DNA from 3 places in the Virgibacillus salexigens genome. Region 3 is predicted to be linked to each of the others. Evidence: riboswitches for the same ligand, from Rfam matches in the RefSeq annotation. Region 3 holds a riboswitch; each other region holds the start of a gene.
The links. A riboswitch is a leader RNA that binds a small molecule or an ion and turns the genes downstream of it on or off. The one in region 3 is predicted to bind thiamine pyrophosphate.
Positions count from the first base shown of each region.

Region 1: another riboswitch for thiamine pyrophosphate. It lies ahead of BN990_RS02965 (lipoate--protein ligase family protein); the one in region 3 lies ahead of BN990_RS17145 (YkoF family thiamine/hydroxymethylpyrimidine-binding protein).
Region 2: another riboswitch for thiamine pyrophosphate. It lies ahead of BN990_RS04355 (thiamine phosphate synthase); the one in region 3 lies ahead of BN990_RS17145 (YkoF family thiamine/hydroxymethylpyrimidine-binding protein).

Region 1 covers NZ_CCDP010000001.1:618,297-621,577, reverse strand. The annotation lists gene hprK (HPr(Ser) kinase/phosphatase) at 1-32, opposite strand, end outside; gene lipA (lipoyl synthase) at 131-1,075, opposite strand; gene BN990_RS02965 (lipoate--protein ligase family protein) at 1,068-1,886, opposite strand; TPP riboswitch at 2,015-2,125, opposite strand; gene BN990_RS02960 (PTS sugar transporter subunit IIB) at 2,229-2,531, opposite strand; gene BN990_RS02955 (PTS lactose/cellobiose transporter subunit IIA) at 2,528-2,866, opposite strand; gene BN990_RS02950 (PTS sugar transporter subunit IIC) at 2,869-3,281, opposite strand, start outside.
Region 2 covers NZ_CCDP010000001.1:954,990-958,270, forward strand. The annotation lists gene BN990_RS04350 (BCCT family transporter) at 120-1,658, shown strand; TPP riboswitch at 1,803-1,914, shown strand; gene BN990_RS04355 (thiamine phosphate synthase) at 2,008-2,622, shown strand; gene thiO (glycine oxidase ThiO) at 2,606-3,281, shown strand, end outside.
Region 3 covers NZ_CCDP010000002.1:869,320-872,600, reverse strand. The annotation lists gene BN990_RS17155 (ABC transporter ATP-binding protein) at 1-383, opposite strand, end outside; gene BN990_RS17150 (ECF transporter S component) at 380-961, opposite strand; gene BN990_RS17145 (YkoF family thiamine/hydroxymethylpyrimidine-binding protein) at 954-1,568, opposite strand; TPP riboswitch at 1,665-1,769, opposite strand; gene BN990_RS17140 (hypothetical protein) at 1,988-2,368, shown strand; gene yidC (membrane protein insertase YidC) at 2,308-3,072, shown strand; PreQ1 riboswitch class I at 3,153-3,199, shown strand.

The sequences.
Region 1 (3,281 bases), on a different contig from region 3:
CCAGCTAGTTGTTTAATTGTTATTGACTTCATCTGTATACGCTCCATTTCTATTACAACTATAGCTTTTAACTATATTATGTTTCTATACGAAAAACAAGAAATGGAGGTTTCATAACGGATTGGAAATGTTAGAAAGTAAAATCTACTTCTTTTTTTTCCTGTTTTTCATAGCCTTTCATATAGTTAATTCGACGTTGCGCCGAGGCTTGGGTTACTTGTTCATCTGCATGATAAGAAGATCGAACCAATGGTCCAGCTTCACAATGTGAAAATCCTTTCTCAAGTGCAATTTGTTTTAACTCGGCAAACTCATCTGGATGGTAATAACGCTCAACATTCAAATGTTTTTTTGTTGGTTGTAAATACTGACCAATTGTCATAATATCGACTTTATGCGCTAAAAGATCATCCATTGCTTGAATGATTTCCGCTTTCTCCTCACCCAAACCAACCATAATACTAGATTTGGTCGGTGTTTTAGGAGCGATTTCCTTCACGCGTTCCAATAATTGAAGAGACCGATCATACATCGCTCTAGCTCTTACACGTTTTGTTAGCCTGCGTACCGTTTCAATATTATGATTAAAAATATCTGGTGCACTATCCATCAATGTATATAGACTCTCGTAGTCCCCTTTCATATCTGATGGTAGAATTTCAATCGTACATCCTGGGTTTTTTCTTCGAATTGCTCGTACCGTCTCAGCAAATACAGCCGCTCCCCCATCATTTAAATCATCACGTGCCACTGCTGTAACTACAACATGCCGTAGCCCCATAACGGTAACCGAATTAGCCACCCTTTCTGGCTCTCCCCAATCTAATTCATTTGGTAATCCAGTTTTTACAGCACAAAAGCGGCATCCTCTTGTACATGTATCTCCTAAGATCATAAACGTCGCAGTTTTACGTTCACTCCAACACTCATGTATATTTGGGCAGCGTGCTTCTTCACACACTGTATTCAGGCGATTTTCGCGCATTAATTTCTTTAATCCTCTGTAGGATTTATTCGTGTTTATTTTTGTTTTTAACCACTCCGGCTTTCGTATATATGTTTGATCTTTAGGCATGGGATACAACTCCTTTGATTGTATTATCTGTATATTTTCGTTCTGCTAGATCGTATACTTCATTCCATTGGCTTTTTGTTAATGTAAAAGGTTCAAGTTCAATATTCAATCCCTCTCCGAATCCTTCTAAAAAAGCTGTTTTAACCGTTTCATAGGAATGTTTCCTTTGCGTTACCTGATTAATCGTCGTAGCTTTTTTCCAAAATGCCTGTTTTTTTCTCTCCTTGACACGTTCAGAAGGAAATAAAAAAAGATCGAATAACATATCTACATTCATCGATATCGGAATCGAACCATGTTGGAGCAATACTCCTTTTTTTCTTGTCTGTGCATTACCAGATATCTTTTTGCCATCTGCAACCATTTCATAGAATGCGGGTCTCTCAAAACAAATACTACTCCGTTCTTTTGAAAACGATTCGGCATAATCAACTGGAATGTTTAAATTTTGATAGCCTCGTAGTATGCCTTTTGACAAATCATAGTACGCTTGACGAATCGATGAAGCAATTGCCGGATGTTGTTCAGATATTACAATACTATACGTTAGTTCATCATCATGCAGAACTGCACTGCCCCCAGTCATTCTCCGCACAAATTGACATTGATGGTTTTGAATACCTTCTACATCGATTTTTCCGTCTACTTTTTGAAAATGACCAATTGAAAGCGTGGGGGCTATCCATTGATAAAAACGTAATGTAGGCGGTATTTTTCCTTCATGATGCCAATTAAGTAATGCCTCATCTAATGCCATGTTAATGGCAGCATCATGAGGTACATTTTCTAAAAATCCCCATTTTTCTTGCACGAAAATCGCCTCCCATAAGAAGAATCTTTTCAACAAAGGCCTAACCGGAGGTGCACATGTATGAAAGAAAACCATGATACTTCCTCATAAAAAAGACTGCATTCGTCGTGAATGCAGTCAATAAAGTATCCCTATTGACCACACTTTCCCACGCAGGCATTATCCTGTTCGGGTACGAAGGGTCAAAACGATTCCTACGCTCTTCTCAGCTACTTTACATAGCTCCCCTAGTGTTGAAAAGATTCCATTTAGTTTTAATTTACCAACAAAATCAGCTTAACAAGCTTGCCATAAATTGTAAAGGCGCAATTTTTTTCGTACAACTTCATTTCTATTATTCTTCTATTTCTTTAAAGCGATGGCTTGATCTAAAACCTTATCTCCTTGGATCATGCCATAAGCTATTTGATCAATTACATCAACAGCGATTCCTTTTGGTTCCAACTGCTCTCTAATCTTCTTTTCTAAATAACGGACTTGTGGACCAATTAATACAACATCAAGATCATCCAGCTCGTTCTTTAATTGTGATTCTGCTACCGCATTAATCTCGGCCATTATATTTCTATCGTCAGCTGATTGTTTCATTTTTTTTACAAGCATGGAAGTCGACATCCCCGCAGAACAAACTAAAATAATCTTCATTTGTTTCCCTCCTCTAGGATTTGCATCTTTTCATACATATCAATCATTTCACTAGCTAAATCTTTTACTGTCATGGCGGTCATTAGATGGTCCTGTGCATGTATTAGAATGACGGAAACCTCTGTTTGGTTCCCTTCTGCTTCTTCCTGTAAAAATTTCGTTTGAATATGATGAGCTTCTGTAAATTCTTCATCCGCCTCTGCTATTTTTTGTCGTGCTTCAGCAAATTGATAAGATTTTGCTAAAGAAATAGCTTCCATTGCAGATGACCTTGCATTTCCAGCATGAAGTATAATCGAAAAGGATAGCATCTGTACATCTTCTTTTGTAGTCATGGTTATTCCCCCTTATTTCTCTTTAAGGTTCTTGCACCTGCTAAAATGAATGGAATATACATGATAACAGCCAGCACTAAATTAAATACTTGAAGCCCAATTCCACGCCAGCTACCGCCTGTTACTAGATAACCACTTAAAATTGGCGGTGTTGTCCATGGAAGAATTGCCACTGTTCTTGGCACTATACCAGTAGCTAATGCAATATAGGATGTAATCGTCAATGTTACAGGAATCAATATAAATGGAATTAACATCACAGGGTTTAATACAATTGGTAGTCCAAAAATAACCGGTTCATTAATGTTAAATAGCCCTGCTGGCGCTGATAACTTTGCAACTTGTCGATATGGATGGTTTCTCTCTCTACGTATTACAATAAAGACTGCAATTAACAATGCAATGGTCGTTCCTG
Region 2 (3,281 bases), on a different contig from region 3:
AAATGCTTATTAAATCTCACATACAACTGACGAAAAAGGTAAACATAAGAAAAGTCAGTAGATGGTTATGTGAGATTTTTTTGTATGGAATTGAGAGGAGCAGATTGTTGAAGAATAGAATGAAGCAAGATCAAACCATAGATAAGCCAGTTCTTTTTCTAAGTGGAGGGGCGCTACTTGCCTTTGTGATTCTTGCATTAATAAACCAGGAAATGGTTACAAATGCAGTTAATACGATGTTTAACTGGTCGGTAACCTATTTCGGCTCCATCTATCAAGTTCTGATGGTTGGGACTTTAGTTATTGCATTAATACTAGGCTATTCCAAATTTGGGAAGATTCGATTAGGAAAATTAGAAAAGCCAGAGATCGGAACGTTCAAGTGGATCTCGATTATCATGTGTACGCTGCTAGCGGCGGGTGGTGTCTTCTGGGCTGCTGCTGAGCCGTTAAGTCACTTTTTAACCGTACCGCCACATTTCTCAGGAATTGAAGCTGGCACTGCTGAAGCAGTAGTACCTGCACTTGCAGCAAGTTTTGTCGATTGGGGATTTGTCTCATGGGCAATTTTAGGAACATTAGGTACGATTGTACTCATGTACTCCCATTATCATCGGAACGCACCATTAAAGCCGAGATCGTTGCTTTATCCGATATTTGGGGATAAAATTATGAGAAAAAGTGCACTTGGTACGTTTGTTGATGCCTTTTCGATTGTGTCAGTGGCAGCTGGTACGATTGGTCCAATTGGATTCCTTGGATTACAAGCAGGTTACGGATTAAGTGCATTGTTCGGTGTACCAAATAATTTAGCTGTGCAATGTCTTATTGTTATCGTCATTGTTCTAGCAGCTGGGATTTCTGCTGCGACAGGGATTCATAAAGGAATTCAAATATTAAGCAGCTATAATATTATACTGGCAGTTTGTTTAATGGTGGCCGTCCTTATCCTAGGACCAGCACTATTCATTTTTGATTCGTATGTGCAATCATTTGGATTATATGTTCAAGACTTTCTAACCTTGAATACGTTCCGTGGAGACGGAGCTTGGCTTGGCTTATGGACCGTCTTTTTCTTTGCCTGGTTCATCGGCTATGGTCCAATGATGGCCATGTTTGTTAGTCGTATTTCACGTGGACGTACAATTCGTGAGCTTGTGACTGCTGTTGCGGTAATTGCTCCTGTAGTAACAACATTCTGGTTTACTGTCGTTGGTGGAACAGGGATTTTTGCTGAAATGAATAACCCTGGTGCCGTTTCTGAAGCCTTAAATAGTGCTGGACCTCCAGCAGCAATGATTGCTATCGCCGAACAGTTACCGCTTGGTACAATTATCGGTTTCTTCTTTTTAGTGGCAACGATTGTATTTGTTCTAACAACTACCGATTCAATGTCATTAACTATTTCGATGGCGATCACAGGCAACGGAGATCCATCTAAATTCTTACGTGTATTTTGGGCGATTCTTATGGGACTTGTCGCAACTGTACTCATCACTATTGGTGAGGATAGTGTTGGATCGTTGCAATCCTTTATCGTCGTTACGGCTGTGCCAGTATCCTTACTCATGTTAACCACATTCTGGACAGCTCCGCGTGCAAGTCGTGAACTTGCGAAAGAACAAAAGATTGATGAGAAACAACGCTATACCAAATAGCACAGATTTGAAGGAGCTGGTTTTTAAGTCAGCTCCTTTTTTCATAAAAGAACAGAAAGAAGAATAGAAAATTGGTCGTTTTTGGTAGACGAATAGTCCAAAATCATGTATTTTATAGACAAATGCCTATTAAATAATTAAATTACGCTTCACTAGGGGTGCCTTTACGTAATGGCTGAGATCCATGTGAGACATGGAGACCCTTTGAACCTGAACTGGGGTAAGAACCAGCGGAGGAAAGTGACATGACTAGTGTGTATCGACGATATTATTGAATATGCTGAACGATTCATGCCACTTTTCCTTTGCTGGAAAAGTGGCATTTTTTAATGAAAAGGAGAAGGGAGTTATGAAATTAATTGCGGTGACGAGTGGTTCACAGAAGGAAGCGCGTCTTTTCCAGGTAATAATGGGCATTAGTCCATATGTTGACGCTATCATGTTAAGAGAAAAACAGATGACCAAGAGTGGCTATTCTTTGTTCGTTCAACGACTACTTGCACAAGGTCTTCCAGCAGAAAAACTAATTATTCATGTCCACCAGATTCTACCTAAGGAGACAGCTGTACCAACGCTTCATCTTCCGGAAAATAGATTGCCAGAGGTAGACTGCCTCCAAAAAAAATACCCTTGTTTACAAATTGGTGTATCGACGCACTCCCTTGAAGTAGCCAAGAGGGCAGAGCAGGTAGGCGCTGCTTATGTTTTGTATGGGCATGTCTTTTCAACAGCGAGCAAAAAGGGAGTAAAGCCAAGGGGAGTAAAACAATTAGCGACAGTCGCGAAAGCATTGAATATTCCCGTATATGCAATTGGTGGAATTACAACCGGGAAGGTAAATGATATATATCAAGCAAAGGCAGGTGGGGTTGCTGTGATGTCAGGTATCTTCAGCCATACTGATCCATTAGAAGCAGTAAAGTCATTTCGAAAGGAGGTGAACGGATATGAAGGAACACGTTGATGTAGTGATTATAGGTGGAGGCGTTATTGGGCAATCCGTTGCTTACTATTTAAGTAGAAGTGGGGTTGCAACGACGGTAATTGAACAAAATAGAATTGGAAGAAAAACTACACAAGCTTCTGCGGGCATGCTTGGGGTGCATACAGAAAATGATCAGCAAGGTACGTATTATCAATTTTGCCAAGCAAGTAGAAATATGTATGCATCTCTAAGCGACGAACTATTTTCGTTATCAGGGATTGATATCCAGCTTTCCACCAACGGTATGCTCGAGATAGCTACGAATGAAGAACAGAAGCAAAGACTGCAAGCAAAACAAAAGGCATTTGAAGGCTTGGAATGGTTGGATGGGGGAGGGATTAGGCAACGAACATCAGCATTAACGCATGCTGTAGGAGGATTGTACATGCAGCAAGATGGGAATGTGGAACCTTTGGCTGTATGTGAAGCTTTTAAACAGGCGTCTTTAGGAATGGGCAGCCAAGTAATCGAGAATTGTCGCGTTGCGAATATAGATCGTGTCCGTGATGTTTTTCATATCCAATTCGAGAACGGTGGTATCTCAGCGGATCATGTGGTTGTTGCGGCTGGTGCGAATAGTGGGAAGTGGTTTGAAGCAACAGGTTTAAAGAATCCGATGATCCCGACAAAAGGAGAAT
Region 3 (3,281 bases):
TCTAATGCCTCATCGATCTTTGCTTCTATTTCGTTGGAAGGTGTGCGAATATTTTCTAGTCCAAAAGCAATCTCATCTTCCACCGTTAACATACAGAACTGCGTTTCGGGGTCCTGAAATACGACTCCTACTTGTTTACTTATTGTACCAGGATGAGCCTCTCGAATGGAGTGATCGTATATATGGATATCGCCTTTGAGCATACCTTCCAATTCTCGAGGGTATATCCCATTTAAACAACGTGTCAGTGTACTCTTGCCACTTCCACTTGGGCCTAGTAATAGCATTGCTTCCCCTTTATTTAATTGGAAACTTAGCGTTTGGATAATTGCTTTTTCATCATTTCCATCAAACCAAAGAGAAAGTTCGGAAACATTAATCATGATACGGAACGTTCCTTTCTTATTTGTTTTCCTAAAGCAAAACTGGAAAGTACGCCCGTTTTGGCAAGGGAATCGCTGATGGTTTTCCCAATTAAGCCAGCAATAATGGCACCACTAATCATTCTGATGACCAGCATACTTACAATATAAGGGGTGGAAAGAGCGGTAAAACCGGATCTAAAGTAACCCCATACAAAACTAAAGATAGCGGCGCCAATACCAGCCAGCATAAGGACCCATAAGGAATAACGCTTGTATCGAGTGGCAGCAAAGGCAGCCTCTGCTCCTAACCCTTGAATCATTCCAGTAATAATAATAATCGGGCCCATCGCGTTTCCTAGCAACATTTCGACGGTAGCAGCAATCGTCTCTGATAAAAACGCTGCTCCTGGTTTGCGAATGATATAGGCAGCAATGATAGATACGATAAACCAGATTCCAAATATAAAATCGTAACCAATTGGTCCTAGCAAGGATACGAGGAGTTTTCCAACTGGTAAAAATGCTAAATAAACAATTCCGAACACGACGGCAAGTACGGACATCACAATGATTTCTTTCAACTTCCAGTTATTCATTTATTTTCTCCTTCTTTGAAGGGCTGTTGGCAGAAATCGTGGTTGTCATAACAGTATGTGAAGATTTTAAATTTTCCATGTTGGTAAATACGCGTTCAAGGCCATCAAAAACCTTTTCACCATCGCCATCTAGTCGTGTTGCATAGTGAATAGAAGAAACATCAATACCATGTAATTTCATTTCTTCGATTTGGTTATAAATCATATTCATATAATTTCCGCCTCCTAGCGGATACAATGAAAACTTTCCAGCTACCTCCTGGCTCATTCGTTTTAGTAATTTGGTATTTAACCGCTCATCATCCTCTGATAAATATACATCTCCATCAGAATCTCCAGGACAGCCGATGGAATAGGTGCTACTGAAAACTACATGATGACCAGTGTTTGCCGCATGTAGAAAGAGCGCCTTCGTTACATCAAAAACATGAGATATTCTCCCTCGGACACAGGTTTCTACATCTGTCGTTTTCATCCAAACCTTCGATGTATCAACTTCCTTTAATGAAGCTGTAATAACATCTACGAATTGATCCGTCATTGGATAAATAGCAAATGTACAGCCTGCAATCCTACTTGTGCTACATGTGATCGGTTGGTTGTTCAACGTAATCTCCTCCTTATCGATACATACACAAAAAAACTGCATTCTTGGGAATGCAGTCTTCATAAATAATATGATAAGGCAATGCCTGTTCCATTTTATTGAACGACTGCACTTCCCCACGCTAGTATTATCTAGATCGGGTTCTAAGGGTCAGATCATTTTCCTCTCAGCCATCTTAAAATAGCTCCCCTAGTGCAATAAAAATAGATATGCAGTTTTTATATGTCCATCTAGAATAGTTGAATTCGAATCATTTGTAAATATGTTAGATTTTATCTTGTCTTTTAACTAATTAAAAAAATCCAGGAAAATTTTTCAGGTCATGTTGAATCATGGTAATCAGGTATTAGGCTTAGGAATAGGTTTTAAGCTGTGTTATAATTAAGAAAGATTTAAGCAAGAAAAGGAGGTGAGTATAAATGACGATTGAGTTGTTAAATGAACTTTTTAATGATGTATCTCCGCTATCACTGTATTTAAGTCTATTATTGACGATTGTCACGACATATCAATTTCTAGCTATCGATGCTAGAAGTATAATGGAAAATAACAATGTATTAACGAGGGAATATCATAATCAGCGGGTAAGATTATTGCCAATGCAGGAACTGCTAGGAGAATGTGCAGAAATCTTGCAATGGTTAGTTAAAAAGACGAAGCGTATCGCTTCACCAGACGATGATACAGACCAGCAGTCCTTCTCGTTTTTTAAAGATTTATTACAACGAGGAGGAAAACAATGCAAGGTCAATTTATACTCACTTTTCTTAAAAAATATGCCATTGTCGGTATCATTCTAATCTTCTTTTTAACGGGGTGCCAAGCAGATAGTGGATTATTTCATTTTGACAATCCATTCTCCGGGCTCATGAAATATGTAGCTGTGTTATTTGGAGGGGATTATGGTCTATCCATTATTTTAATAACGGTGCTTATTCGTTTGCTCTTAATGCCTTTATCATTAAAACAAACAAAAAGCGGCGCTAAGATGAAAGAGAAAATGAATGAACTGAAGCCTGATATGGACGCTATTACAGAAAAATATAAAGGGAAAACAGATCAAGAGTCCAAAACCAATATGCAACAAGAAATGATGCAGCTTTATCAAGAGCATCAATTCAACCCGTTAACCTCTATGGGATGTTTGCCAATGCTTATTCAATTTCCGGTGATTATCGCTTTTTATTATGCAATTAGAAACTCACCGGAAATCGCGACCCACTCATTCTTATGGTTTAATCTAGGCGAAGTTGATCTCATTTTGCCATTTATTGCAGCTGCGATATATTTTATTCAGTCACGTGTTTCAATGATTGGTATGGATGAAAAACAAAAGAAACAAATGGCCATTATGGGACTTCTTTCACCTGTGATGATTGGGTTCATTTCATTTAATACCCCAGCAGCTTTGCCGTTATATTGGACGGTCAGCGGGATATTTCTAGTATTTCAAACATTACTTGCTAAAAAATTATATTACCCTAAAAATGCTGTGCAGCAATGAGTTTAGTAAAGATGTGATTGACATCCTTTTACTCGATATATATAATTAGGCGAGAAAATGGATATTCGGATCCATATAAAATTGGAGAGGTTCTTAGCTATAACCCTCTATAAAAAACTAAGGACAACTGATGCGATAAAAAGCCATGTGCCTTGGGCCATGGCTTTTTTATATGAAAGAATAAACATATGTGACAACTGTCTAATTCA